3 regions of the Parabacteroides sp. B2-S-102 genome follow, and region 3 is predicted to be linked to each of the others. Evidence: riboswitches for the same ligand, from Rfam matches in the RefSeq annotation. Region 3 holds a riboswitch; each other region holds the start of a gene.

Region 1 (17,518 bases), on a different contig from region 3:
TGGTGGTAAAGGCGTATTGAAAGCGGTTGAGAATATCAATACGATTATCGCTCCGGCATTGAAGGGGATGTCTGCCTTGGATCAGATAGGTATCGATCATGCGATGTTGGCTTTGGACGGTACGAAAACTAAATCGAAACTAGGTGCGAACGCTATCCTTGGCGTTTCTTTAGCTGTAGCGAAAGCTGCCGCAAATTATTTGGATATTCCTTTATATAGATATATTGGTGGAACGAATACCTACGTGATGCCTGTTCCGATGATGAATATAATCAATGGCGGTTCGCATAGCGACGCTCCGATCGCTTTCCAAGAGTTTATGATTCGTCCGGTAGGTGCCGCTTCTTTCAAGGAAGGCTTACGTATGGGCGCTGAGGTATTCCATGCGTTGAAAAAGGTATTGCACGATCGTGGGTTAAGTACCGCTGTTGGTGATGAGGGTGGTTTCGCCCCGAATTTGGAAGGTACGGAAGATGCCTTGAACTCAATTATCGCCGCTATCAAGGCGGCTGGTTATGAACCGGGCAAGGATGTGATGATCGGTATGGATTGCGCTTCTTCTGAGTTTTATAAGGATGGAATCTACGATTACACGAAGTTTGAAGGAGAAAAAGGAGTGAAACGTACTTCCGACGAACAAGTGGATTATCTGGAAAAGCTGATCAACGAATACCCGATCGATTCCATTGAGGATGGTATGAGTGAGAATGATTGGGCTGGTTGGAAGAAACTGACAGATCGTATTGGTAACCATTGCCAATTAGTCGGAGATGATTTGTTCGTGACAAATGTAGAGTTCCTTTCAAGGGGTATTAAAGAAGGTTGCGGTAACTCAATCTTGATCAAGGTAAATCAGATCGGTTCCTTGACGGAGACACTGAACGCTATCGAGATGGCTCACCGTCATGGATACACGACCGTTACTTCACACCGTTCCGGTGAGACGGAAGACGCTACGATCGCCGATATCGCTGTCGCTACCAATAGCGGACAGATCAAGACGGGATCATTAAGTCGTTCGGACCGTATGGCTAAATATAACCAGCTGCTTCGTATCGAGGAGGAATTGGGAGACCGTGCCGTATACGGATACAAAAGAATCAATTAAGTATATAAAGTAAATTATAATCGCTAATTATGTAGTAATCCAAAACCCAAGATATTGAAGGGCTTATCCGTGAGGATAGGCCCTTTTTATTGATTGATAAAGTATTATCTATAACCTCATAAAATATATCGATTAGAAAAATTGTTTTAATGAATAAATATGTTATATTTTTGTATCGGAAATAAAAACAAATAGTATTCATTTAAAAATAGGAACAAGTATGGAACCGATTATTAATTCTCAACTTCCGGAGTTTAAAGTACAAGCTTTTCAAAATGGTAATTTCAAGACTGTAACCAACGAGGACGTCTTGGGTAAGTGGGCTATCTTTTTCTTCTACCCGGCCGATTTTACATTTGTTTGTCCAACAGAGTTGGTCGATATGGCTGAGAAGTATGAGCAGTTTAAATCAATGGGAGTAGAAATTTACTCTGTAAGTACAGACTCTCATTTTGTACATAAAGCTTGGCATGACGCTTCCGAGACTATCCGTAAGATCCAATATCCGATGTTGGCGGATCCCACTGGAGCACTGAGTCGTGCGTTTGGTGTGATGATTGAGGAAGAGGGTATGGCATACCGTGGCACTTTCTTGGTAAATCCGGAAGGAAAGATCAAAGTGGCCGAGATTCATGATAACAATATCGGTCGTGACGCTTCCGAGTTACTTCGTAAAGTTGAAGCCGCTCAGTTTGTCGCTTCACATGATGGTGAGGTTTGTCCCGCTAAATGGAAGAAAGGGGAGGCTACCTTGAAACCTAGCATTGACTTGGTAGGGAAAATCTAAATAATTAAGAGTATAGATCGTGTTAGAATCAACATTAAAAGAACAATTGAAAGGTATATTCGCAGGGTTAAATGCGAATTATACCTTTGATATATCGATCTCTCCTGCGTATGAAAGTAGACAGGAATTGTTGGATTTATTAGGTGATGTTGCCTCTTGTTCGGATAAAATATCTATGCAAGTATCTGATGGGGAGGGATTGGAATTCATTTTGTTAAAGGATGGAGCGAAAACGGGGATTAAGTTTCGTGGAGTACCTAATGGACACGAGTTTACTTCCTTACTGTTGGCGATCTTGAATTCAGATGGGAAAGGCAAGAATTTTCCGGACGAGAGCATTTGTAATCGTGTTAAAGCCTTGAATGGCCCGATACATCTGACGACCTATGTCTCTTTGACTTGTACGAATTGCCCGGATGTGGTACAGGCATTAAACGCTATGACGACTTTAAATCCTCAGATCCATCATGAGATGGTAGATGGGGCTATCAATCAAGCGGAAGTTGATGCCTTGAAGATACAAGGCGTCCCCTCTGTCTTTGCGGATGGAAAACTGATCCATGTAGGACGTGGGGAATTCGGAGAATTGTTATCGAAGCTGGAAGCTCAGTATGGAATCAATGAGAGCCTAACGGAGAAGACGGTAAAACGATATGACGTGGTTGTGGTCGGTGGGGGTCCGGCTGGTGCTTCTGCCGCTATTTATTCCGCACGAAAGGGGCTGAGTGTCGCTGTCGTGGCGGAGCGTATCGGCGGGCAGGTGAAGGAGACGGTAGGAATTGAGAATCTGATTTCAGTTCCGGAGACAACAGGTACCCAGTTGGCTGACAATCTGCGCTTGCATATGCGGCAATATCCGATTGACCTGCTGGAGCATCGTCGTATAGAGAAGGTAACGATAGAAGGAAACGAGAAGGTTTTATCTACGGCTGGAGGTGAGATATTCAAGGCTCCGGCGGTTATTGTCGCTACGGGCGCTAGCTGGCGTAAATTGAATGTACCGGGTGAGGCAGAGTATATAGGGCGTGGAGTGGCTTTTTGTCCTCATTGCGACGGTCCGTTTTATAAGGGAAAACATGTTGCCGTGGTTGGCGGTGGAAATTCCGGTATCGAGGCGGCTATTGATTTGGCGGGGATCTGTTCGAAAGTAACCGTTTTGGAGTTTATGGATGAGTTAAAAGCGGATCAAGTCTTGCAAGAGAAAGCGAAGAGTTTGCCGAATGTCGAGATCTTTGTTAGTTCACAAACAACCGAGGTGGTTGGAAATGGCGACAAGGTAACCGGTATCCGTACAAAGGATCGTAAGACAGGGGAAGAGCGTGTTATTCATTTAGACGGTATTTTTGTTCAAATCGGCTTAGCCGCTAATAGTGGTGTCTTTAAGGAGATTGTCGAAACAAATCGTCCCGGTGAGATCGTGATTGACGCACATTGCCGGACGAATGTCCCGGGTATTTATGCAGCGGGCGACGTTTCCACCGTACCCTTTAAGCAAATCATTATTTCTATGGGAGAAGGAGCCAAAGCGGCCCTTTCGGCCTTTGAAGATCGGGTACGTGGCGTACTTGATTGAGGAAAGTACCTACAAATAGGTAATTTTTGAACAGCGTATCTTTTTTATCGGTTATATTACTATATTTGCGATCGAGAGAAAAGAGATGGATAGATTAAGAAAATATCTGAGGATATTACTCCCTGCGCTGTTCATAGCCTATTTGGGATGTATTATTGCGTTTACTCACGTTCATATTGTCAACGGGGTAACGATCGTCCATTCTCACCCGTTTCATAAAACGGACGATGGTCGTCCGGACCATGAACATGGCTACGCCGAGTTTCAGTTGCTTCATCAGTTATCTGTCTTGCAGATAACAGGTGCGGCTTTCGTCGCTATTCTGCTGGCGGCTTTTTATTCCTTTATCCGTAACTTATCTTTCGCTCCGGTCTATCCGGACTATATCGTTCCCTTCCGGGGAAGACGTACGCTTCGTGCTCCTCCCATATTCTGATATTGTGAGATTAATAACATTGTATTACTTATCAGAATAAATTAAAATGAATAAATTTTTCATCTTTATACTATGCCTGTGCTGTGCCCTAACGGTAGCTCAGGCCATGGGAGAGAACCGTCTAAACGACTCAGACGCAAATGTTTTCGGACATGTATTGGATAAGAAAACAGGGGAACATCTTCCCTTTATCAACGTATTGTTAAAAGGTACCACGATCGGTACGACCACCGATAACTCGGGACATTATTTCCTGAAGAATCTGCCGGAAGGTAAATTTACGCTAGAATATAAAGCGCTCGGGTATAAGACTGTCTCTAAAGAAGTGACCCTAAAGAAAGGAAAAACCTTAGAGATTAATGTAGAACTGGAAGAAGACCAGATCGCCTTGGATGGCGTGGTGGTATCTGCGAATCGTGCGGAAACTTCCCGCCGGTTGGCTCCCACATTAGTGAATGTATTGGATGCGAAGGTTTTTACTACGACTAATGCGGTGAATTTGGCACAGGGACTAAATTTCCAACCGGGTGTACGGGTAGAGACGAATTGCCAGAATTGCGGTTTCCAGCAAGTCCGGATCAATGGATTAGACGGACCTTATACCCAAATACTGATTGATTCACGTCCCATATTCAGCGCTTTATCCGGCGTATATGGGCTTGAGCAAATACCGGCGAATATGATCGAGCGGGTAGAGGTGATGCGAGGAGGGGGATCGGCACTGTTCGGCTCGTCCGCTATCGCCGGGACAATTAATATCATCACGAAGGAGCCCTTGAGAAATTCCGGGGAATTGTCGCATACGTTAACCTCGATCGGTGGGACATCCGCTTTCGATAATAATACGACCCTAAATGCCTCTTTGGTATCGGAAAATGGGAAAGCGGGCTTATATCTTTTTGGCCAGAACCGTCATCGTTCCGGTTTTGATCAGGATGGAGATGGTTTTACGGAGTTGCCTAAATTGAAGAATCAAACGGTTGGTTTCCGTTCGTACCTGAAAACGAGTACTTATAGTAAATTGACATTCGAGTATCATCATATGAATGAATACCGCAGGGGAGGAAATCTGTTGGATCGTCCACCTCATGAAGCGGATATCGCCGAACAGTTGGAGCATTCGATTGATGGAGGAGGTCTGAAATTCGATCTTTTCTCCAAGGATTACAAACATAAATGGAGTGTTTTCACTTCTGCCCAGAATACAGACCGGGATAGTTATTACGGGACGAATCAAGATCCGAACGCTTACGGCAAGACTACGGACCTGACGGTTATGGCCGGTACGCAATATGCTTATAGTTTTGATAAATTCTTATTTATGCCATCGGATTTGACTGCCGGTTTGGAGTATAGTTTCGATCATTTGAAAGACGAGATGATCGGGTATAATCGCTTTACGAATCAGAAGGTGCATATCGAGAGCGCATTTTTGCAGAATGAGTGGAAAAATAAGCGATGGAGCTTCTTGATTGGCGGTCGTTTGGATAAACATAATATGATGGATCATATAATATTCAGCCCTCGTGCGAATATCCGTTTTAACCCGACGGAAGATATCAATATCCGGGCTAGTTATTCCAGTGGTTTCCGTGCCCCGCAAGCGTTCGATGAGGATATGCATATCTCGGCGGTCGGCGGAGAGGTCGCTATGATCCAACGTGCGAAAGATTTATCCGAGGAGAAATCGCGGAGCTTGAGTGCTTCGGTCGATTTTTACCATCGTTTTAAGAATGGTATCCAGTTGAACTTCTTGGTGGAAGGTTTTTACACCAGCTTAAGTGATGTGTTTGTCTTGGAAGATATCGGGAAAGATGAGCAAGGCAATCTGATTAAGGAACGTCGTAACGGTTCCGGGGCGAAAGTGATGGGATTAACCTTGGAAGGGAAGTCGGTGCTAACTTCATGGCTATCTTTGCAAGCGGGCGCTACTTTCCAGCGAAGCCGTTATAAAGAGGCCGAGAAATGGAGCGATGACGAGAATGTACCAGCCGAGACAAGGATGTTCCGTACGCCGGATACCTATGGTTATTTTACGGCTACCCTTACGCCTATCAAACGTTTCACGGCTTCCCTGTCGGGAACTTATACGGGAAGTATGTTGGTGCAGCACTTGGCGGGATATATACCTTTGGATAAGGCGGTGGAGACTCCGGATTTCTTTGATATGAATATCAAGCTTGCGTATGAGTTCCCGCTTTACAAAGAGCTGAAACTAGAAGTAAATGGAGGCGTGCAGAATCTGTTCAACGCTTACCAATCCGACTTTGATCAAGGTAAGAACCGGGATTCCTCCTATATCTATGGCCCGGCTAGCCCGAGAAGTTATTTTGCCGGTGTAAAGATGAGCTTTTAATCATGTAATGCCCTTTGAAAAAACATGTACGTGTTTCGTGAAAAACACGTACGTGTTTCCGAAAAAAGACGTACGTGTTTTTTTGAAGGCAAAATAAACAAAAAGACAGTGTTCCCAAGCGTATGATCGCCCTGCGGAAACACTGCCTTTTTTATGGGATAAATCGGGATGTTTTATTTAACGAACGGAGCGGCTTGCAAATAGGCGGCGCTCTTCTCTACACCCTCGAACTGAGTACGGCCTTTCTTGTCGCCTTCCAGTTCCACGTAGTAGCCGAGGATACCGATCTCGTACGCTTTTTTGAATATATTCGGGAAATTCATCATACCGGAATCACCGATGATCCAACGATCCTTGATGTGCAATAACTTAAAACGATTCGGATAATTCTCCATCCATTCCACGGGATCTTGCTGCCCCATAACGGCCCAATATACATCCAACTCGAACATAACCTTATCCGGATCGGTATTTTTTAGGAATAACTCCTCGATATAAGTACCTTTAGGAGGTGCCCACGGATTCGGGTTCTGTTCCGGTTTCTCGCCGGCTTTCAATACCCGTTTGAACTCATTGCTATGATTATGGTAACCCCATAGGATTCCGGCTTTCTTCGTGATCTCTCCGGCACGGTTGAAGATCTCCGATACTACTTTGGCGTCATCCTCGTTTTCGATACGGGGTAAACTCGGTTGCACCATACAACTAACACCTAGCTCGGCATGGATATCGGTTGCCTTTTTCCAGAACTCGTCGAATTTGGGCATATTCTCTTTCGTGTACTCACGAAGAGAAGGGGTCAGGTGTGAGCTACTGATTCTCAAACCGGCATCATCCACCATTTTCTTATAATCCTTGGAGGCGATGAATGTCGTATTTTTAGGATTATAATCACCGAATTTACCAGTGTCTTCCCTATATCCGAAAATCTCCAGATCGGTATATCCCGCTTTTGCCAATCGGTTCAATCCGTTAGGCATATCTTGCAGTAACTCCTGTCCGAGCGAATAGGTTTGCAATCCCATCTTTTTCCCGGCGGTTGCCGAGGATATCGCATCCGTGGCGGGTATGGATCTGGTGGGATTTGAAGCCATTACTTTTTGGCTGGCTATGCCCCCTAAAGTAAGTAATGAAATGTTTCTCAAAAATGTTCTTCTGTCTGTCATGGTGATAAAGAATTAAAATTAAACATCTGTTTCTCGCAAATATAGTTAACCTTTTTGAAGTTTATTAAGAAAATGTCTCTCAAAAACTTGCGATTGGGTTTAAATAGATTTAAAATTTGACATAACTCAATTTTACGAACTTACTCCATACATCCAATTACCTGAATAAGGGGATTGTTTGGTATACCTCCGTGGATTTTTAATGTGATTTTACCCATTCTTAGGTATTGTGGGGCTGTAGTCTCTGATCGTAACTTTGCAACGTTTTAAATAACATAATTGATTAAATGATGATGAAGAAAATCAGAGGGCTTTTCCTCTCCTTTTTACTGTTGCTTATTTCCATCTCGGCTTTTTCTCAACATAAAACAATGATATCGGGTAAAGTCCTGTCCACGGAAAAAACAACCGTGGATTTCGCTACCGTTTATCTAAAAGGTACGAATTACGGCGGGACTACGAATGAGGAAGGTATCTATCATCTTCAAGCTCCCGCGGGAGAATATACATTAGTAGTATCGGCTATCGGATATAAGACGGTAGAGAAACCCGTGAAACTGATGCGTGGGGAACGGACGAAGATGAATGTGGTAATCAGCCCTCAAGCTACGGAGTTGGATGAGGTGGTTGTCGTTTCTAATGGCGTGACCCGGCTCAAGCGTTCTGCGTTCAATGCCGTGGCCCTCGATACGAAAGCCTTGCAAAATTCAACCCAGAACTTGAGTGAAGCCTTGGCTCAAGCGCCCGGAATGAAGATCCGGGAGTCCGGCGGTGTCGGCTCGGATATGCAACTGATGATGGATGGATTTACTGGCAAGCATATCAAGATCTTTATCGATGGGGTTCCGCAAGAAGGTGTCGGCAGTTCTTTCGGACTGAATAACATTCCGGTGAATTATGCCGAGCGTATAGAGGTCTATAAGGGTGTGGTACCGGTGGGTTTCGGAACAGACGCTATCGGAGGTGTTATCAATATCATCACCAAGAAGAACCGGAACAAATGGTTCTTGGATGCTTCTTATTCATACGGGTCTTTCAATACGCATAAATCTTATGTGAACTTCGGACAGACTTTCCGGAGCGGACTCACGTATGAGATCAACGTTTTCCAGAATTATTCGGATAATAATTACTATGTGGATACTCCGGTGAAGGACTTTACGACCGGAGCGATCAATAAGAAAAAGATCGAGCATGTGAAGCGTTTTCATGATACGTATCATAACGAGGCCGTTATCGGGAAAATCGGTTTCGTGGATAAGAAATGGGCGGATCGTTTGATGTTCGGGTTTACCTATTCACATATGTATAAAGATATACAGACGGGCGTACGCCAAGAAGTGGTGTTTGGCGGCAAATATCGGAAGGGATACTCGATCATGCCGTCGTTGGACTATCGCAAGCGTGATTTCTTCGTTAGGGGCTTGGATGTGGTATTGACGGCGAATTATAATAAGAACATGACGAACAATGTAGATACCTCTTCCTATGAATATAATTGGCGTGGCGAGATGCGTCCGCTCCGGATGCCCGGCGAGCAATCTTATCAGAACACCCGGTCGGATAATAATAACTGGAACGGAACCTTAACAGCTAACTACCGTATCGGTAAGGCGCATACGTTCACGTTCAATCACGTGATCAATGCGTTCCGGCGTTCGAATCAGTCTCTTTTGAACGAGGACTCGGAAGCGAACGCTATCCCGAAGGAAACCCGTAAAAATATCAGCGGTCTTTCGTATCGCTTGATGCCGACGGAACATTGGAACTTGTCTGTGTTCGGTAAATATTACAACCAGTTTATCGCGGGGCCTGTCGCTACTTCCTCGGCTCAAGATGACTATATACGTACGACCAATTCGGTAAGCACGATGGGATATGGGGCCGCGGGAACTTACTTTATCTTGAAAAGCTTGCAAGCGAAATTATCCTATGAGAAAGCCTATCGCCTGCCGACCAATGAGGAGATGTTTGGCGATGAGGACCTTGAGACCGGCGATATTTCCTTGAGACCGGAGAACAGCGATAACGTGAATCTGAATTTAAGCTACAACGAGATATTCGGTAAGCATTCCGTATATGTGGAAGGCGGATTGATCTACCGAAATACGAAAGATTATATCCAACGGAATATATCGGATTTGAGCGGCGGTAAATATGGCGCTACCTATGTGAATCATGGTCGTGTAGAGACCAAGGGTTACAATATCTCGGTTCGCTACGGTTTCGCTAACTGGGTAAGCGTAGGAGGAAACTTTACGCAGATGAATGTGAGGGATAACGTGAAGACGGTTACCAGCGGGACGAACCAAGAGAGCTTGACATATGGCGCACGTATGCCGAATCTTCCTTATCAGTTTGCCAACTCGGATGTGACTTTCTATTGGCGTAATTTGTGGAAGAAAGGCAATACGCTAAGTGTCACTTACGATAATTTATATATGCATAGTTTCCCGCTGTATTCGGAGGCAGTAGGCAGTGAATCCGAATTTGTGGTACCAACTCAATTCTCGCATAACCTGACACTCTCTTATGGTATACAGAACGGGCGTTACAATATCTCTTTCGAGTGCAGGAATCTCACGAACGAGAAATTATACGATAACTTCAGCTTGCAGAAGGCTGGCAGGGCTTTCTATGGTAAGGTGAGGGTTTATTTCGGTAATTAATTTAAAGTGTGACTATCTTTTATTTATCAATAATTAATTCAAAACATAATAGATTAAAACAACATGAAGAAGAATTATTTAATGACAGGTCTTGCCGCCGCGTTATTGGTTGGGGGAGTATTTACTTCTTGTAGTGACGACGATCCTGTAAACCCGGATAACGGAGGCAACGGGAATGGAAATGGCGGAGGATCGACCTCGGAGGTGGTTTCGAGCTATGTAGTCGCCGCTTCTGTCGGTGATGCGAATTACTTGTTGACAGCCGATACGCTGGGTGATGGCTCTATCTCCGCTAAAAACAACGGACTCACTACGGAAAGCGGTACGCAATGGATCTTCTATAAGGATAAATATTTGTATCGTTTGGTTTACAATCAAGGAAATGCCGGTGTTACTTCTTCATACGTACTGAATGCGGAAGGTAAGATTAAAGAGCGTGATAATACTTACGAGATCAAGCGATTTACTTCTTATGGTATCTACGGTGACTATATCATTACATCTTCTACCGGTGATCTGGGTGAGGAATATGCGGACGAGAATGGTTATCTGCCTAAAGGTTTCTTGCTCTCTTATCTGGATGTGGCCAAAGAGACGTTTACGACAAACACGAATACGATCTTGTCGGAGAATTATTTGGGAAATGGCGAGTTTGTTACGTTAGCGGGTATTCTCCAAGCGAACGGCCGGATCTATTCCGCGGCTATCCCGATGGGATTGAGTAAGTACGGCGTGAAAGCGGAGGGAGGTAAATATGTTAAATACCCGGAGCTGGTAAAGACTGAATCCGGAGGAAGCGGTAGTGGCGCTTACGAAAAAGGGGAATTGCAATGGACGCAATATCCGAACGAGGCTTGGGTCGCTATTTATGCGAACGAGAAATTCGAGAACCCGAAACTGATAAAGACGGATAAGATCAGTTATGCTTGCGGACGTAACCGTTCTCAATACTACCAGACCATTTGGACGGCAGACAACGGCGATGTGTATGTGTTCTCGCCCAGCTATGCCAAGACGATGACCGCGGAGGTACAGAAAACGACTTTGCCGGCCGGTGTAGTTCGTATTAAGGCTAATGCGGAGGAGTTTGATCCTGATTATTATTGTAATTTGGAGGCACAGACGGGTGGTAAGGCATTCTTGCGTTGTTGGCATATCACGGAAGATTATTTCTTGTTGTTGATGTATGATCGTCCGTTGACTGAATCCGGATTCGCCGCGAAAGAGTTGGCTATTTATAAAGGAGAGGATAAGAGTCTTACTTACGTGAAGGGGCTGCCTTCCACGGATGTTATTTCCGGATTTGGCAATACTCCGTTCTCGGAGGATGGTATCGCTTATATGGCGGTTACGACTACCGATGGAAGTCAACCTGCCGTGTATCGTATCGATCCGAAGACAGCTACCGCTACAAAAGGTCTTACCGTTGAGGCAGAGCAAATCAGTGGTGTGGGTAAATTGACTGCCGCTCAAGAGTAATAAGCAAGTATGAGTCGGACTCACATTCTTTTAATATTCCTCCTGCTCCCGCTAATCCTGCGGAGCCAGGAGGATATTTGTATAGGAAAGAAACTGGTTTTGTACTCTACCGTATTGCAAGAAGACCGGAGTTATTGGATACACCTGCCGGAGCATTATAATATGGATACGAAACAACGCTATCCGGTTGTTTACCTGCTAGATGGAGATTCTTTTTTTCATTCTCTGGTAGGCATAAGGAAAACGTTGGCATCCGGTAGAGGTAAATATCTACCTCCCTGTATTATTGTCGGGGTATTAAATTCGGATCGGACACGTGATTTTACGCCTACCGCTTCAGCCGCCGGACGGGATGGTAAAATCTCCATAGATGCGATTCCGCAAGGAGGGGGAAGTGAGGCTTTCAGTAAGTTTCTTACGGAAGAACTTCGCCCTGCTATCGATAGTGCCTATCGCACGAACGGCTGGAATATGCTTATCGGTCATTCGTATGCGGGGCTTTTCACCTTGAATACGTTTCTTCGTCATACGGAATTATTTGATACCTATCTAGCGGTCGACCCTAGTTTGTGGTGGGATCAGGGGCGGTTGGTCCGGGAGGCGGAGGCTTTGGTTGCAGGCCGGGATTTTAAAGGGAAAAGCCTGTATATCGGTGTCGCGTCTAAAAAAAGGACGGACCGGGTGGACATTCATCTTGACAAAGTGAGTTATCTTCTTTCGGAGGTTTTGCCACAAGCGGAGAACCTGCGTTTCTTTAGTAAATCATTTCCCGACGAGAACCATGGAACGGTAGCGGTTCCGGGTATATATGACGGGATTAAACAATTATTCGGAAAATGAGAAAATTCTTTGCGAAAGTACATTTATGGCTATCGATACCTTTTGGCATTATTATTGCGATTGTCTGCCTGACCGGGGCGATTCTCGTCTTTGAGACAGAGATATTAGAATTAGGCTACCCTTCCCGTTATTTTGTAAAGGAAGTAAAAGGGGAACCTCTCTCGCCTGCCGCCATGATAGAATCGGCACGCCAACAATTACCCGATTCGGTTCGAATAAACGGTATTCGGGTATCGTCTGACCCGAGACGAACTTATCAACTGGTATTACCGGGGAAAAAGGCCGCGGGTTTTATTGATCCCTACACCGGGGAGGTGACCGGGATGGATGACGGACAAGGTTTTTTCCTGAAAATGATGCGTCTTCATCGTTGGTTACTTGATGAGTATAAACGGGATGGAAGTTTTTCTTGGGGAAAATCAATAGTTGGCTATGCGACTTTGGTCTTGGCGATTATTATTATAAGTGGAATCGTAATTTGGTATCCCCGTAATAAAAAAGTATTGAGAAACCGGTTGAAAGTAAAGACCAAGGCTGGTTGGTTCCGTTTCTTCTATGATTTACATGTCTCCGGGGGATTCTATGCGGCATTGCTCCTGCTTATCTTAGCGTTAACCGGATTAACATGGTCGTTTGGTTGGTATCGAAATGCCTTTTATAGTGTCTTCGGTATTAGTGCAAACCCGCCTCAAGCGCATCATGCTCCAGCTTCTTCCGGCGCGAAGAAACCCGCGAAGAAAAAGACGGATTACACACAATGGGCTGAGGTGTTATCGGCATTGAAAAGCCATTATCCGGACTTTAACTCAATCACGATCCAAGATGGCTCCGCTACGGTTTCTACGGCCCGTTATGGAAATACAAGAGGAAGCGACCGTTACTCCTTTGATCCTGCTACGGGTGAGATTACGGAAGTCCAATTATATAAAGATCTCCCAAAATCGGGGAAGATAAGAGGATGGATTTATTCCGTACACGTCGGCTCGTGGGGGGGAATGACTACCCGTATATTGACTTGCTTAGTTTCCTTGTTGGGGACGATCTTCGCGATAACCGGCTATTATTTTTGGATAAAGAAACAATTCAGGAAACTGAGATGAAAAGAAAGAGGTATGTTTGACCCACATACCTCTTCATAAATCTAAACCAATCAAGTTGAATACGCAAACGTTGTAATATTAAGGTTAAACAGTTATGTATGTAAAAGTGTGCGTCTATTCAATTCCTTCTTTCCTTATAGATGCCAACCACTGGTCGATCCGCCCTTCTGTTTGATCGTCTTCATTCATTTCATCCAGAGGAAGTCCGACGAACATACCGTTTATGCAGGCGGTGGAACTGTCAAATGAATATCCCGAGGCATCTACAGCGCCGATGAACTTGCAACCTGTATTTCGCAGGTCGGAATAGATCGTACCGATGGCGTCACAGAAAGTGTCGCTAAAAGAGGCTGAGTCTCCGCAACCGAATAATGCGACGGTTTTCTCACTTAAGTCCAGCTTTTTCAGCTTCCCTAGATAACTATCCCAATCATCTTGCAAATCTCCGGCGCCCCAAGTGGAACAGCCCAATAACAAGATTTCATAAGGCGCTACATCAGCGGGAGAAGCGTTAGATACGTCATGAATATCTTTGTCTTCCACACCCAGCTTCTCTGCGATACGTTTCGCGATCCCTTCCGTCGTTCCTGTAGACGAGCCGTAGAATATTCCTATAGTCTTCATTTCTATTTGTTTTTATAGTTTAATAACGAAGACAAATATCCGATATCTTATTAGTCTCGGCAATACCTACAAATATGTATTTTGAGGGTTGCGAATACCCACGAATGGCCAGCGATGGTTGAGGGAATAAAGGTTTTGATAAAATTGTGTATATTTTGAATTGTTTTTTTATAAATTTGCCATCGTATTGGTTCGCCTACCCTATTCAGGTACGGCGATTAAAAGGGAATCAGGTGAGAAACCTGGACAGTCCCGCTGCTGTAAGCTCCAAAAAAGCTTTAGACATCAACTCATTGCCACTGTTTCCGGAAGGAACGGGAAGGAAGTTCTAAAGTGGAGTAAGTCAGAAGACCTGCCAATGCCGGATAACCGCCGCAATTTTACGCTACCGGGGTTTAGCGTATGATTCAAATATGGAATACAGAGAACATTGCTCTAAAGAGGTAATTTTGATAGGGTAAGTTATGCCGTAGTTTGTGGGGAACTATGGGTAATTTATTTTGTGTTAACCTGTTAAAGCCATGTCTTTTTATATCATTCAGTGTATTTGTTTTTTGGAGTTTTACATTAATATTATGCTTATGAGAAAGTTTTTATCTTTTTTCTTTGTAATGGCTTTTTACGTAGTTGGAGCCTATGCGCAAGTATTGGTCCAAGGTCAACCGCATCCTTCCGCAAGGAATATCTCAACAAAGCAGGAGTCTCAGTTAAGAGCTGATGCCAGTTTTACTTTCGATGACATCCAATATTGGGTTGGTAACGGTAGCAATAAAGCCGCTTTAGTGATTGAATGGCATGATGGGAATCGCCCGGATGCCATGGTTTGGGGATATCGCTGGGATGGCGAGGCAACCGGACATGATATGATCGTGGCGATTGCTCAAGCAGATCCTCGATTGGTATTGCTCACCCAATACACTGGCTGGATGGGATATACGATCGATGGAATCGGGTATGGTGAAAGTAGACTTAATATTTCTTATGATCTAGAGGGAGCGAAGTCTGAGCCTAAAAATGCGTTTAAATTTGAACCTCCTATCACAAATCCGCTGTTGGGGCAAACTTCTCATCCAGAGCATCCGGCAGAGGATGTTGCGGCCGCCATTCGGCAAGGGGTTCAAACAGGAGTTATTTATCACCCGATAAATGCGGAAAGATATGGATATCCATCTTATGACTATGACTATTGGAGTTGTAGCAATGGCATTCATTGGCAAGCCGGTTGGTATTATGGCTATTGGAGTTATTTTGTGAGAAGTAGCCAAACCTCTAATTTTAGCTATTCTGGTTTAGGTGCGACAAGCCGTGTATTGACGGATGGTTGTTGGGATGCGTGGAGCTGGAATGGAAATATGAATACATCAGAAGGAACTCAGCCCGGGGATGTCTTTGTCGCTGCGACAATACCCTCTGGAGGTGGAGGGGATGAACCCGAGATCCCGGTGATACACGTAACATCCATTTCTCTCAATAAGTCTTCTTTGCGTTTACAAGCAGGAGCAAACGCAACCCTTGTAGCTAGTATCTCTCCTGTAAACGCTGATAATAAGCAGGTTATTTGGAGTAGTTCCGATACAGGCATAGCAACCGTAGAAAATGGGGTCGTAACAGGTGTCAAGCCCGGTGTGGTGAAAATAACAGCCCAATCGGTAGATGGCGGATATACCGCTGTTTGCGAGGTAACGATAACGGAAGTTGTTATTCCGGAAATAGATTTCAATGGTCTTGATGCTGTTTTAACTTTTCCGAAAGTAGAGGAAGCCACCTCTTATGAAGTTCGTGTTTATAGAAATGAGGATAGTGGTCATAAAAGAATCGCTACTTATGTAATCGATGCCGAAGGTAATATAATCACAGAATTAAGAGCGGTGAGCTTACAAGGCTCTTCTGGGAAAATTTTGGTTCCATTGAAAAATTTAGACATAGACGGTGTTTATACGATAGAGATACAGGTGCTGAATGGGTTGGATATAATAGATACCTATACAGTAGAAAAAATATCGAATCCAGTAAGTAATGAATATTTATCCGCAAGTGGTAGTCGGGTAATTTATCAAAATGGGACATTGTCTTTGGAGCATTTGGATGGATATCATTTTTATTTAATGACAATGGAAGGAAAAATATTGAGAACCTTTATAACTCGAGTTCCCCACAAACTTTATCCTATATCGCTTCCCTCCGGGAATTATCTGTTGACAGGAGAAAAGGATGGAGACCGGAAGGTCTTTAAATTCCGTATTAATTAATAATTAAATTCATTTACATGAAAAGAACACTTTACTTAAGTATGGTTTGCTTACTATCGGCCTTTTCGGCTGTGGGGCAAACCGGTTTGCGGGGGCTGAATCCGATAGAGAAGCAGAAACTGCAAATGCCTGAACTTCCGGCTTCGCAAAGCCGAGTCACGCTACTACGTTCAAGTGAAAACGTAGATTATACACAGGGAGTCTTTATTTTGAACGAGGACTGGTTTGGTCATAACAACAGTACTATTAATTTTATGACTTCTTCTGGTGATTTTGCTTATAGGATTTTCCAGACAGCAAACCCTGGTAAAGAATTAGGTTGTACATCTCAGTTTGGTACTATTTTTGGAGATAATATGTTTATTACTTCTAAACAGCCAAAGGATGGTGGAGCCAGTATTGAAGGAGGTCGCCTGAATGTGGTGGATGCCAAGACAATGAAAGTGAAAGCTCAATTTACGGATATAGGCGGAGGCGATGGGCGTGCTTTTTTAGGCGTGAATGACTCTGTTGGCTATATTGGCGCTTCAAACGGTATTTTTTTGTTTGATATAAAGAACTTGACGGTTGGAGACCAATTGAAAGGTGCCTCAAATTCCGGGGGACTTTATAATGGTCAAGTAGGAATGATGGTCCGGACAAAAACATATGTGTTTGCGGTTCAGCAAAGTAAAGGCGTTTTAGTGATAGATCCTCTAAAACATGAGATTATCAAATTGATAGAAGGAAGTTTCAGCACTTTGACACAAAGTAAGGATGGCAGTGTTTGGGTAGGTGCTGGATCACGCCTGTTATGTATTGATCCGGAGACTTTGGAAGAAACTTATCTATCATTACCCGATGGCTTGACTATACCGGATTCATGGTATGCTTGGACTGCGGGTGTTCTTTGTGCAAGTACGCAAGAAAATGCTATTTATTGGACAAAGGGAGGTGGTTTTAGCAGTGGTAATGAGATTTATCGTTATGAGATCGGTAATCCTTCTTCTATGGATAAACCGTTTTATACCATTCCGGAGAAGGGACGCGTATTGTATGTGGGTGCCGGTTTACGTGTAAGTCCAGATGACAAATTGTATATTTCCGCTTTTGAGAATTTTGGCTCTATAAACTATTGGCAATATGTTGTAG
Region 2 (4,925 bases), on a different contig from region 3:
AACACCAGATTCGATAGGTGCCGTACCAATGAAGTATGTTTCTGATACGCCGGATGTTGTTACGGTTGATAAGAATGGTGTATTGACCGCAAAAAAATATGGTGAGGCAATCATTACGGTGTCTCCGTTAAGTGGTGCGGATGTAAAAGCGACTTGTAAAGTTGCGGTTGAGATTCCTGTAACGAGCATCCAATTGGATAAAGATACGATTTGCCAGAAACCGAACACTTTCGCTCAATTGACCGCAACTATTAATCCGGGGGATGCTACATTCCAAGAACTGACATGGAAGTCTACCAGTATGAGCCCCGTGCGCGTGTCTAGCGATGGCAAGGTTTCTTTCGTTCGTCCGGGTAAATCAAATGTCGTCGTTACTTCAAAATACGGAGGAATAACCGATACTTGCGTAATAATCGTTGATTCAATCCATGTGGAATCTTTTGAATTAAAACAGCATGAGATGACAATCGATATCTCGAAGTCTGGTCGCTTAGAATGGATTTATGCGCCTGATGACGCATCTCAGACAATGCCCGATATAACGGCCGCTGATGAAGATATATTATATATTTATTATGATGGACGTATTCGTGGAGAAAAGGCGGGCTCTACTTGGGTCTATGCGAATATGGAAAATGGCAAGTTTGTCGATTCTTGTTTAGTCCATGTCGTATGTGATATAGATACTGTAACGTTGAATAAGAATCAAGCTACGATAGAACTAGGTCGTACGATAACGTTAACTCCGACAGTTAAAGTAAAACCAACCGTAGAGAATCCGGAAGAAGTGGATCAAACAGTTTATTGGAAAAGTGATAATAAGGAGATCGCTACCGTTGTGGACGGTGTAGTGACCGCTATTTCAGGAGGTTCTACTCGCATTTGGGTATATACGAATTACGGAGATATTCCTGCCTATTGTGATGTCACGGTAGTTCCGGTTACGGAGGCTCCTTCCTCTTCAGTTACAGGGGTTTCTTTAAATGCTTCTTCTTTGTCTTTAGATAAGGGCGAGACGGCTGTTTTAGCTGCGATTGTCACTCCTTCAAATGCGGAAAATAAATCCGTGTCATGGAGTAGCTCGGATATTACTGTTGCTTCTGTAGCCGACGATGGTACGGTTACCGCCGGAATTGCCGGTGTCGTTACGATAACCGTAACAACGGATGACGGTGGTTATACGGCCACTTGCGAGGTTACGGTAACCGACCCAGACTTGGATAAACCTGTGGTTGAGGCCGCTGATTCCACGGCTACGCTGACCTTCCCGAAAGTGCCAGAGGCTACCTTCTATGAGGTCTCCGTATACAAATATGTGAATGAGGTTCCCGTATTGTTTGGTGTTTACACGATGGATGCGGACGGGAATATCCTCACCAGCTTGCGAAGCGATCTGCGTTTAGGTACTCCGGATAAGATCGCTATATCCTTGCGGGATTTGGATGAAGATTCTGATTATATCGTGAAAATTACGGCTGTTAAAGAGAAAGACGGAAAGAAAGAGGTGGTAGGCACATTCTATAGTGAACCGTTCTCTACCTCTTCCGGGACGGTCAGCAATGAGACGATAGGTGCGGGTGAGGCCCGTATCTATTATTACGCCGGCTATCTGCATTTGAATAATCTGGAAGGCTATCGTTGCTATATCGTAGGATTCAACGGTACGGTATTGGATGCTTTTGAGGTGACCGATTTGAATGAGAGCCGTTTGATGAGTTTTTCCAAAGGATCTTATATCATCACTGCCATCAATGGCAATGATCGGATAACGAGGAAGTTCGTAATCAAGTAATATCGAAACAAGGTGAAGGAGAGTCAAAAGGCTCTCCTTCCTATCGTTATAACAATGTGATATGAATGACATTTTAAATTAATTAGCTTATGAGAAAATTTTGTTGTTTATTTCTATCTTAGTACCCCGTTATTGAGCAATTTTAAGCATGAAAAGATTCATAGTTCCCGCATTGCCGGACGAAACCTCTGAGGAAGAGGATGTTTACGAGCTAACGCATATCGATCACTTGTTTATAAGAGACCGGATCGAGATTCCGGGATTCAGTAATTACGAGACGTTAAAATGTGACTTTCATACCCATACGGTATTCTCCGACGGCTTGGTATGGCCCGATGCCCGGATATATGAGGCTTGGCAGGAGGGATTGGATGCGATAGCGATTACTGACCATATCGAGCACCGGATCAACAAGGTTATTTTGAAAGGAGATTTAAACGAATCTTACAAAATCGCTAAAAAAGCCGCTGACGACATGGACTTTATCGTGATTCCCGGAGCGGAAATAACACGTTCCAAGCCCTTGGGACACCTAAACGCCTTGTTTGTACAAGATGTCAATCTTATGGAGAAAGAAAATCCTGTGGAATCTATTGCCGAGGCAAAAAGGCAAGGGGCATTTATTGTGTGGAATCATCCCGGCTGGCCGAATCATAAGGCCACTTTATATCCCATACATGAAAAACTGATTCAAGAGAACATGATCGATGGTATAGAAGTCATGTCTTACAAGGACTTTTACCCGATTGCATTAGAATGGTGTTCCGGTTTTAAGAAAGCGTTTATGGCAAGTAGCGACGCTCATTGTGTTCTTTCCGGGATATACAGGAAAGGACTACGTCCCCTGACGCTGGTATTCTCGGAAGAAAGAAGTGAGAAAAGGATACGGGAGGCATTGTTCGCCGGTCGTACGGCCGCGTTATTCGATGGGAAAATCGCGGGAGAAGAAAAATACTTGGCCCCATTGGTCAAGGCCTGTATCCGGGTTAAGCGAATGAGGAATACGTGTTTGGAGGTAACCAATATATCTGATATTCCTTTCATTATATATTGCGAAAACAATTTATACCTGCTCCCGGAAAGAAAAACGATTATAATGATGAATCCTAAGGAAAATAGTTGGATAATGAAAAACTGTTTTATCGGCAGGAATAAGAACCTATCGATTTATTTCGATGATTTTTCGGTATGAGTCAATTTTCATCCAGCTCAGAGACCGGGCCCTAATGCGGCATATTACGTCTCTACAACTAGATATAAATTTCTCGGAAGGGCTAAACTTTTCGATCCGTAATTTCTCTAGTGCTTCCGACAATCCTCTGGCGGTAGCACGCTCATCGATCTCCCCTGTTTTCATCCGAACTGATCATGTGGGTATCTATATTAAATCGGATTACTATTGATAGTAACCGCATTTTTTATGGATAGTAGTCGGTATTTCCCTCGTCCTTATTTTTTAATTTATACAATATGCAGTATAGTCAAAAAAAAGCATTTAATAATATTGTGTATATTTTGAATTGTTTTTTATAAATTTGCTGCCGTATTGGTTCGCCTACTTTATTCAGGGTACGGCGATTAAAAGGGAATCAGGTGAGAAACCTGGACAGTCCCGCTGCTGTAAGCTCCAAAAAAGCTTTAGACATCAACTCATTGCCACTGTTTCCGGAAGGAACGGGAAGGAAGTTCTAAAGTGGAGTAAGTCAGAAGACCTGCCAATGCCGGATAACCGCCGCGATTTTACGCTACCGGGGTTTAGCGTAGGATTCAAAAAGGGGAAATATACGAAGTGAATATTGCTTTACATGAAGGATTGATCGGGTGAATCGTGACTTAGTACCTCCCGGACTATGGAAATATTCATGATTATTTGATCTTTCTTTTATATTCCCTCTTGATCGTTTTTTGGAGTTTTACATTTAATATAAAAGCTTATGAGAAAAATTCTATCTCTTTTCTTTGTAATGGCTTTGTGTGTAGTAGGTCTTTCGGCGCAAGGATTGGTTCAAGGGCAACCACATCCCTCGGCTCCGAATGTGCTGGCGAAAACAAAGTCCCAGTTAAGGGCTGACGCCAGCTTTTCTTTTGACGACATCCAGTTTTGGGTAGGAAGCGGCAGCAAGAGAGCCGCTTTAGTGATCGAATGGCATGATGGGAATCGACCGGATGCTATGGTTTGGGGATATCGCTGGGATGGCGAGGCTACCGGACACGATATGATCGTGGCGATAGCGAAGGCCGATCAGAAACTTCTTTTATTAACCCAATATACGGGTTGGATGGGTTATACGATCGATGGTATTGGATATGGGGATAATCTGGACGTCCGATATGATTTGGATGTGGCCAAGAATGAACCGAATAATGCTTTCAAATTTGAACCTCCCATTACGAATCCTTTGTTGGGGCAGACTGGTTTTCCTGAAAATCCGGCGGGGGACGTAGCGGCGGCTATTCGACAAGGCGTACAAACCGGGGTTATCTATCACCCGATAAATGCGGAAAGATATGGATATCCATCTTATGACTATGACCATTGGAGTTGTAGCAATGGCATTCATTGGCAAGCCGGTTGGTATTATGGTTATTGGAGTTATTTTGTGAGAAGTAGTCAAACCTCGAATTTTAGTTATTCAGGTTTAGGTGCTACAAGCCGTGTATTGACGGATGGTTGTTGGGATGCGTGGAGTTGGAATGGAAATATGAATACATCAGAAGGAACTCAGCCCGGAGATGTCTTTGTCGCAGCGACAATACCCTCTGGAGGTGGAGGGGATGAACCCGAGATCCCGGTGATACACGTAACATCCATTTCTCTCAATAAGTCTTCTTTGCGTTTACAAGCAGGAGCAAATGCAATCCTTGCAGCTAGTATCTCTCCTGTAAACGCTGATAATAAGCAGGTTACTTGGAGTAGTTCCGATACAGGTATAGCAACGGTAGAAGATGGGGTCGTAACAGGTGCCAAGCCCGGTGTGGTGAAAATAACAGCCCGATCGGTAGATGGCGGATATACCGCTGTTTGCGAGGTGACGGTAACGGAGACGGTTACTCCTGAGATCGATTTTGAAGGGACCGGGGCGGTTATCTCATTCCCTAAAGTGGAGGAAGCCACCTCCTATGAGGTTCGTGT
Region 3 (8,411 bases):
TTTGGCAAGGTCCTTGTAAATCACGATTTGCAACCCTTGCTTGAACGACATTTCGGGGATGATGAAGTGTCGCTAATCGGTTTTCACAAGATTCTATCAGATCCGGAATTTATAAACATGTGCGACCGTGGAATAATCCCGTTTGAGAAAATGATTGACGGAGCGATAAAAAGGTATCCTGAATATAGCGATGCCTTCACGTTTTTCAAGGATAATTATCTTGAAGAGATAACAGGAGAGATTGAAGGTATGCGTGTACTTCTAAAAAAATTAAAGCAATCCGGATTCAAACTATATGGGTTGACGAACTGGAGCGACACAATTTACCGGGTCATGGAGAAATTCGACATATTCCAGTTGCTTGACGGTGTGGTAATATCGTGTGAGGAACACTTCATCAAGCCTGAAAAGGAAATTTATCTTCGCCTTTGTGACAAATATGGCCTTAAACCGTCGGAATGTTTGTTTACGGATGACAGAATGGTGAATGTGTTGGGTGCAAAGGCGATTGGAATGGAAGCCGTATTGTTTACAACAACCAAAAAGTATATTTTTGAAATAGAGCGAATTTTCGGGATCAAAATTGAACAATAATAGCTACAGCCAGTGATGGTGATCGCGCTCAATGGAAAGATTGTACGCTACCAAAAGCAAATAGGCTTACAGGGCTACAAGGGATTGCCCTTCGGTACGTATGTCATCCGGATAAATGAGAAAACATTCAAGATCCAACTCTCCAAATAACCGCAAGGCGGGTATGCTTCACGCACCCGCCTTTCACATTTGCATATCTCCCGTTTTTTTACGAATATTGCATATCGGTAATCAACAAATAAGATAAACAGGAATATGGGTATCGGGAAATGGATAGGTGGCGTCTTGGGATTTATGGCGTTCGGACCGCTAGGCGCTCTAGCCGGCATTATATTAGGCTCTTTCTTCGAGGAAGGGGCAAATATGACGGGGCAGTCTTTCGGTGGCGGCACCAATTACGATGATGAATATACACGAAGAGACCCATACGCCGGGGAACGTAACAGTTTCCTTTTCTCCATGTTGGTTATGGCATCCTATATCATCCGTGCCGACGGGAAGATCATGCATAGCGAGATGGAATACGTCCGTCAATTCCTTCGGAGAAACTTCGGCGAGATCGCCGTAAGCCAAGGTGAGGAGATATTGCTAAAGCTTTTCGACCAAGCTAAACGCATGGATCAGGAGAACAACATGGGATTCAAGAATACCATCTGGGAATGCGGAACCCAGATCGCATACAACCTAAGTTATGAGGAGCGGCTGCAATTGCTCGCGTTCCTCGCCGAGATCGCTAAGAGTGACGGGAATGTGTGCGCGGCCGAGATCAATGCCTTGAAAGAGGTAGCGATGGCGATGGGAATGTCTGATAGAGAAGTTGAATCCATGTTGAACCTAAAAGGAAGTTCCTTGGACGATGCCTACAAGGTGCTAGAGATAGAACCGACCGCCACGGACGAGGAAGTCCGTGCCGCCTATCGCCGGATGGCCGTCAAGCATCATCCGGACAAAGTAGCCAGTTTGGGAGAAGACATCCGCAAGGCCGCCAACGAGAAGTTTCAGAAAATAAATGAGGCCAAGGAAAGGATCTATCAATCGAGAGGCTTGAAGTAAGATTCGACAAACAGTATTACTTACGAATTGTCAGCCAATTACATTTACCTTCTTTATGATGTAAATATTCTTTCTCCTAAATAGAAGTGGACAGACATATCATACCTTACAAAAACGCAATCGGCTGTTTATAGAAAAACTTTTTCATATATATTTTCTAAATATTAGAAAACATTCATATCTTTGCCTCCGATTTTAGTAATCAAGCTATCACATAGTTTGGTGAGAGGGAATCCGGTGTGAATCCGGAGCTGTTCCTGCAGCTGTAATCCTCATTAAGTTGGTTAGAAGTTCAAAAGCCACTGTTCTTGAATTGGAATGGGAAGGTTTCTAACCAGAGGAGAGCCAGAATACCTGCTAAAGTCTTACAATAACATCAAGCTTCCAGGATAGAAGTATGTGTCATACAAAAAACGATTCAATTTATTTTTTGAGACATAACCAGATAGAGGCTTGTTGTTTTATTTTGTGTACAAATAAAACACTATATGAGGCTTTTAGCATTCGCTATTCTGGTGGCATGCGTACAATCCGTATGCGCCCAAAGCATATTGAAAGATCCGAAGGAACTTTCCGTGCTATTGAACGAGGTCGTGGTCACCGGTACGGGTACCGAACACTATCTGAAAGACGCCCCTGTGCAAACAGAGGTAATCACCGGCAAAGCCCTTGACAGTTACCAAGGACGCAGTATGCAAGATATTCTGGAAGGACTGAACGCTTCCATCACCTTCAATCCGAGCGACATGGGTAGTGGCATCCAGATGAACGGATTAGGCAACGATTACATCTTGATCCTTATCAATGGCAAACGGATCAACGGAGATACCGGCGGACAAAACGACTTGAGTATTATCAACCCCGCCAATATCGAACGTATCGAGATCGTAAAAGGTGCCGCCTCTTCCCTGTATGGCTCGGACGCTATCGCCGGTGTTATCAATATTATCACGAAAAAGAACCGGGATAAAGTGAGCCTATCGAATACGACTCGTGTCGGATCATATGGAGATATATTGGAAAGCATACAAATCGGCTTTGGGCATAAGAGAGTGAATTCCACCACCTCACTTAGTACGACCCATACGGACGGCTGGCGAAATACGACCCAAGAATGGGACCATCACGAGGTAATGGATGGAACCGTGACACGAACCGTAAACCGATCCACGAACTTTACGCTAAGGGAGAACTTAACCTACAAAGTGAACGACCGGCTGAGCCTCTCGGCCGATGGCTCTTTTTACCAGAAATGGAATTATCGTCCGCACGGCGCATTCAAGTATTATACCTATGATCAATTCTACCGGAACTTCGATGTGGCCGGAGGAGCTAAATACACATTGGGAGGACTGAATTTTCTTTCGGTAGACCTAACTTATGGTAACTATAGCTATTTCTATAATTACCATCATAAAGATGTCACGAACTTCTTCGATCCGGAGACGGATTTACGTATCACTCGTTATCCCGGAGAACATATTCTGGAAACCTCTCAACAACGTTTCCTAGGACAAGCCAAAAGCGTATTCCACCTCGGGGAAAACAATATCCTAAGCGCCGGACTCGAATATCAATACGATCATTTGAAATCTCCCCGGCGTATCGAGAACGGGAAAGCCTCCGTATTTACGGCTTCCGCTTATGTACAAGACGAATGGAATCCGACGGATCGGTTGAATGTGACGGTAGGTGGGCGCTTCGTCGTGCACCAAGAGTTCGGGGCTACGTTTACCCCTAAAGTCTCCGCCATGTACAAACTAGGCGACTTCAATATCCGAGCCACATACTCAAATGGATTTAAGGCTCCTACCTTAAAGGAGTTGCACGATGATTATATCACGCAGATCGGCGGCGGCCCGTGGAAACATTATTATGGTAATAAGGATTTAAAACCGCAAAAGTCCAATTATTATTCGGCGAGCGTAGAATATCACGCGTCGAACCTGCAGATCACGGTAACAGGATTCTACAACCGTATCAAGAACATGATCGCCCTGACCGAGATCCCGACAAGCGCCGAAGACCGATTGGATGAGATCGAGGCCAGCATGCAACACAAGAACTTATCCAAAGCCCGCTCTTTCGGGGGAGATATATCGCTCACCTATCAAATCTTATCTTCCTTGGCTATTGGTGGAGGCTATAGCTATACGGATGCCAAAGCGCAATATACGGATGATCCGGCCGACCCGAATTATATGCTCTACACCCCGATCAACGGAACCTCATTCCATAATGCCAATTGGAAACTAGCATGGAACCATGCGTGGAAAAAGTATAAATTGGATGTCACCTTGTTCGGCCGGTACCAATCCACCCGCTTTTATATCACAGACGGTGATGGAAAAAGTTATCAGCTATGGCGATTGAATACCCGTCATAGCGTATTGAAAAAGAAAAAATGGAACCTAGATATCAATGTCGGTATCGATAATATCTTCGATTATGTGGATCGTACCCCGTTCGGACGCCATCGTGGAACTACGTCTCCCGGACGGACTTGGTACGCCTCCTTTATCGTGAAATTTCAGAATAAACATAAACTATAAACAATCTTAAAAGTTAAATGCGATGAACAAATTTAAGTACCTTTTGCTTGCGGCGAGTCTATTTGCCTCAAGCGCAGTTTTTACCTCCTGTGATGATGGAGACGACAACAATACCGCAAACCCGGCGGAAGAAGTCGTAAAGACAAGTAAGAAACATGACACGGCGATCTTGTTGTGTACATTCGGTAGCACATTCAAAGAGTCTATCAAGACTTACGACGCAACATTGGCCGATTTCCAGAACGCATTTCCCGATGCGGACATCTATTTGTCATTTACCTCCCGTACTTGCGTGAATCGTGTAGAGGCAGAGACCGGTATCGCACGTTACCAACCGGACCTTTGGTTACAAGCCCTAGGAAATGCCGGTTACAAAAAGGTTGCGGTACAGTCCTTACACATCATCCCGGGTGAGGAATACCTAAGCTTGATGAATACGGACGTGAAGAAGAAATTCATGATCGAGTCTTTCCCGAGTGTTCAAGTCGTAAAAAGCCCTTGTTTGGTATACGACGAGGATGATGTGGAAGCCGTAGCGAAAGTCCTATACAGCCACTACAGTGATAAATTGGCTGATAACAAGAACATCCTTTTATTAATGGGACATGGTAACCCGGATAAAAACTATAACGCAAATACGAAATACACGGAAACAGAAGAGGCTATGCAAGCCTTGGCCGCTAACAAGAATGTATTCGTAGGTACCGTTGATTACGGAGATATGTTGTTCTGGCCGGAAGAAGGCGAACCTAATGAGGAATGTGTCTATTCCAAACTTACCAAATACTGCGAGGATCATAACTTAAAACCGGAAGAGATCACGATCTCCTTAGCTCCGTTCATGTCTATTGCCGGAGACCATGCGCATAATGACCTTTGGGGTATCGAGGAGGGTGATGATTTCAGCGCTGCCGCTCCTAACGCCGACGCTTGCTGGAGACTAAAACTTTTGAAGATGGGCTTCAAGCTTGACACGAAAGAAAGCCATAACGGAAGTTTAGAGAACTGTAAGATCATAGGCTTAGGCGATTACGACGCTGTTCGTCAGATCTGGGTGAACCATCTAAAAGCATTATATAATGATGCGGAGGCTTGGGAAACCGGAGAAGACTACCAGTAAATAATTGAGAATTGAGAATTGAGAATTGAGAATTGAAAATTGGTTCAGTAAGTACTCACTAATTTTCAATTCTCAATTGTTCAGTGTGTATATAATTTCTTTCGATCAAAAATCGTCGCCCGTTTATATTTCATGGCGAAACGGATGTGATCGATAAATAAAGACCGGATCGCCGGATTCTCACCTAGAGGCTTTAAATAAATATCCACATCGAAACCCTGTTGACGTAGCCCTTTCTGCCAGAAATCCGTAACCGTATTTTCCGTACCTCGAATCAGTACGAACATAAAAGGAATCAACTGCACACGCTTATGACCGGCTTGGCGCATTTGCTCACCTATATCCTCGATCGTAGGGAAACCCTCACGGGTTCCGGTATAATAATCTTTCATTCCTTTGGTCTGGAACATATACCCCAATTTCGCGTAAGCCGAGTTACTGGCATGATAAGTTCCGTGCGCCACCAATAACTTAGCCCCATTTTTAGTCACTCCAGAAGGTGAGGAAACCGCTTTCATCACCGCCTCATAATCGGTATCATCATATAACAAGGGATTACCTACACGCAAATCCTTAAACAAACCTTTTCGCTGTTCCGCCTCTTTGCGGATCGCTTCCATCTCCACACCCTCTATAATGATAGTCGGTTGGATTATCACATGGGTAAACCCTTGATCACGCAACTCTACCAAGGCGTCCGCCGGCAACTGAACCCAAACACCTTGCGCCCTCAACCGACTCACTACGCTACGGGCGCTATAAGCCTGCCGGACTTCCACGTCTGGGAAAGCCTCCTTGACACGCTTGTTCATCACATCGAGTACTTGGGTACGAGCTTCCGGGTAAGCACTCCCGAAATGTACCATCAAGATCGCTAACTTATCTCCCTTTTCCATGCTCTCCCGGATATCGGAAGCGTAAAACTCCCGCCCGGGTTTCGCCCATAATGAACAGGCGAGCCCAAGCAGGAGTGAACAAACAAACATGGATCGTAAAAATCCCCTATACATTATTATATTAGTTAATAGTTGACATGTGACAGTTTACTGCTTGAAACGGACCAGAAGGCTGACGTAATAGGTACGGCCCGGGGTCAATGTAGCGTAATTGTAATTAAAGGGGCGATCGTCTACATAATCAAAAAGGTTCTCGATACCTACTCCCGGTTCCAACAAGAAATCGCCGGCTCTAAACGTATGGCTCGTATTGAGATTCCACAAGGAATATTTCGGTGCGTATCCATAAGAAGTAGAATAACGTTCCCCTTGGATACGTCCGTTAAAATTCACGTTCAGCTTATACTTATTCCAAGTATGAGACCACATAGCCGCTACCGTACCACTATGCTTAACGGTCTTATCCAAAGGTTCATCCTCGTATACGTTCTTTCCATCCATGAAACTATAGCCACCATTCAAGGTAAAGCCCGCTCCCAGATAACTATTGAAGGTCACGTTAATACCTTTGATCTTCGCTTTATCGATATTCGCACGCATCTGTATCTCATCATAGTCCGTACCATGGGCGGTGTTATAAGCATCCCGTTCCGCCGTATCCAACATCTTATAGTTAATCATGCTACGTACGTTATTCATAAAAGCGGATACGGACAAAGAGAAATACCGCATCGTATATTCTGCGCTCAACGTGAAATTGTCGCTCTTCTCCGGGTCCAGATCCGGATTACCGATCGTAAGGCGAGTCGCTCCGGACGCTTTCTTCTCCGATTCCGTATACTGCTCTTTCAATTCAGGTGTACGGAAACCAGCCGCATACGATCCGCGGAAATTAAAACCGCCTACCTTATACAGCAAAGCCACGTTAGGAGTCGCATAACTCTTAAAATTCTCATGGTAAATATAGCGCAAACCCGCGTACGCTTGGAAATGCTCATTGATATTGATCTCGTCTTGCGCATAAAATGCGGTCGTGTACATACTTTTACCCGCTATGTTATCCGTCTCACTGCTCAGTAATTCTTTAATGAACTCCGCACCAGCCGAAAGCTTATTATACTTGCCCAAACGAAAGATTCCCTTGACATTCAAGTTATGGTAATGAATCCGTTTCGTCATATCACTCTCTCCGCTTTTCTTTCCATCAAAGAAATCCTTATACGTACTATGATTGTCCGACAGATAATCAGCGTTCAAATAAGAGTTCTTATTAATCATGTATTGAGCGCCCGCCCCATAAGTGAACGTCTCTTTTCTCATATCATAGTTGGTCGTATTCACTTTATCCATCGGCATCGGACGATCGCTGGAACGTCCGAAGAAAGTACCACGCACATAAAAAGACAAACGATCCGTAGCGTCGTACGTGAAACGTTGGTTGATCACGTTCCGGTGAAATCCCTCGGAAGCTTGCTTATTGGTAGGAACCAACTCGCCTTTACTCTCCGTATAGGGATTTAATTGCCAACCATCGGCCCGTTGATATTGATAAGAAGTATATGAACCGAACTTCCCTACATTCACGTCCGCGTTGACCGACTGCAAGAATTGGTTCTTGCTACCATAACGGCTATTGCTCGTCACGTTCACCTTATTGCGGGAATCATCCGTGATGATATTGATAACGCCGGCGATCGCGTCGCTACCATACAAAGCGGAAGCGGCCCCGTTCAAGATCTCTACCCGCTTTACGTTAGACATATCGATACGGGAATAGGTATCATCGCCGGCCAAACGCTTACCGTTTTCCAAGATAACCACGTATTTCTCTGTCAATCCGTTCATATTCATCGTAGCCCCCTGTCCGTTTTCCATAAATACGATACTCGGATTCAGCTTGGTCATCGCATCTTGGAAATTGGTTACGCTCGCCTCTTTCAAGTCTTTTCCCGTAAGCACTTTCACGGGAATAGGGGAATTACTCATGCGGCGATGCGAACCGGTACCGGTTACCACCACTTGATCGATATTCACATACTTTTCTTTCAGCTTAATAACGACATCTTTTTCCGAGTGATCCGTTTGATACACGCCTTGCTCATAGCCAAGGTAAGTCACACGAATACGATGTCTACCATCGGGAAGGTTCAGCTCAAATTTTCCGCTGGCATCCGTGGTTGTACCATTCAAGGATTC

Evidence for each region. Region 3 has a riboswitch for cobalamin ahead of NBH07_RS15540 (TonB-dependent receptor plug domain-containing protein). Riboswitches for the same ligand answer to the same signal wherever they lie in the genome.
Region 1: another riboswitch for cobalamin. It lies ahead of NBH07_RS20915 (Ig-like domain-containing protein); the one in region 3 lies ahead of NBH07_RS15540 (TonB-dependent receptor plug domain-containing protein).
Region 2: another riboswitch for cobalamin. It lies ahead of NBH07_RS20930 (Ig-like domain-containing protein); the one in region 3 lies ahead of NBH07_RS15540 (TonB-dependent receptor plug domain-containing protein).

The regions. Positions count from the first base shown of each region.
Region 1 is NZ_JAMOKM010000027.1:31,837-49,354, forward strand. It holds gene eno (phosphopyruvate hydratase) at 1-1,108, shown strand, start outside; gene ahpC (alkyl hydroperoxide reductase subunit C) at 1,329-1,895, shown strand; gene ahpF (alkyl hydroperoxide reductase subunit F) at 1,915-3,468, shown strand; gene NBH07_RS20875 (DUF8478 family putative metalloprotein) at 3,554-3,904, shown strand; gene NBH07_RS20880 (TonB-dependent receptor) at 3,951-6,260, shown strand; gene NBH07_RS20885 (sugar phosphate isomerase/epimerase family protein) at 6,434-7,426, opposite strand; gene NBH07_RS20890 (TonB-dependent receptor) at 7,714-10,095, shown strand; gene NBH07_RS20895 (DUF4374 domain-containing protein) at 10,159-11,574, shown strand; gene NBH07_RS20900 (alpha/beta hydrolase) at 11,584-12,414, shown strand; gene NBH07_RS20905 (PepSY-associated TM helix domain-containing protein) at 12,411-13,514, shown strand; gene fldA (flavodoxin FldA) at 13,629-14,138, opposite strand; cobalamin riboswitch at 14,310-14,512, shown strand; gene NBH07_RS20915 (Ig-like domain-containing protein) at 14,720-16,387, shown strand; gene NBH07_RS20920 (DUF5074 domain-containing protein) at 16,405-17,518, shown strand, end outside.
Region 2 is NZ_JAMOKM010000027.1:50,538-55,462, forward strand. It holds gene NBH07_RS20920 (DUF5074 domain-containing protein) at 1-1,792, shown strand, start outside; gene NBH07_RS20925 (PHP domain-containing protein) at 1,941-2,984, shown strand; cobalamin riboswitch at 3,323-3,526, shown strand; gene NBH07_RS20930 (Ig-like domain-containing protein) at 3,727-4,925, shown strand, end outside.
Region 3 is NZ_JAMOKM010000013.1:24,580-32,990, reverse strand. It holds gene NBH07_RS15555 (HAD family hydrolase) at 1-594, shown strand, start outside; gene NBH07_RS15550 (hypothetical protein) at 607-744, shown strand; gene NBH07_RS15545 (TerB family tellurite resistance protein) at 850-1,647, shown strand; cobalamin riboswitch at 1,827-2,023, shown strand; gene NBH07_RS15540 (TonB-dependent receptor plug domain-containing protein) at 2,136-4,199, shown strand; gene NBH07_RS15535 (sirohydrochlorin cobaltochelatase) at 4,222-5,319, shown strand; gene NBH07_RS15530 (sirohydrochlorin cobaltochelatase) at 5,400-6,329, opposite strand; gene NBH07_RS15525 (TonB-dependent receptor) at 6,363-8,411, opposite strand, start outside.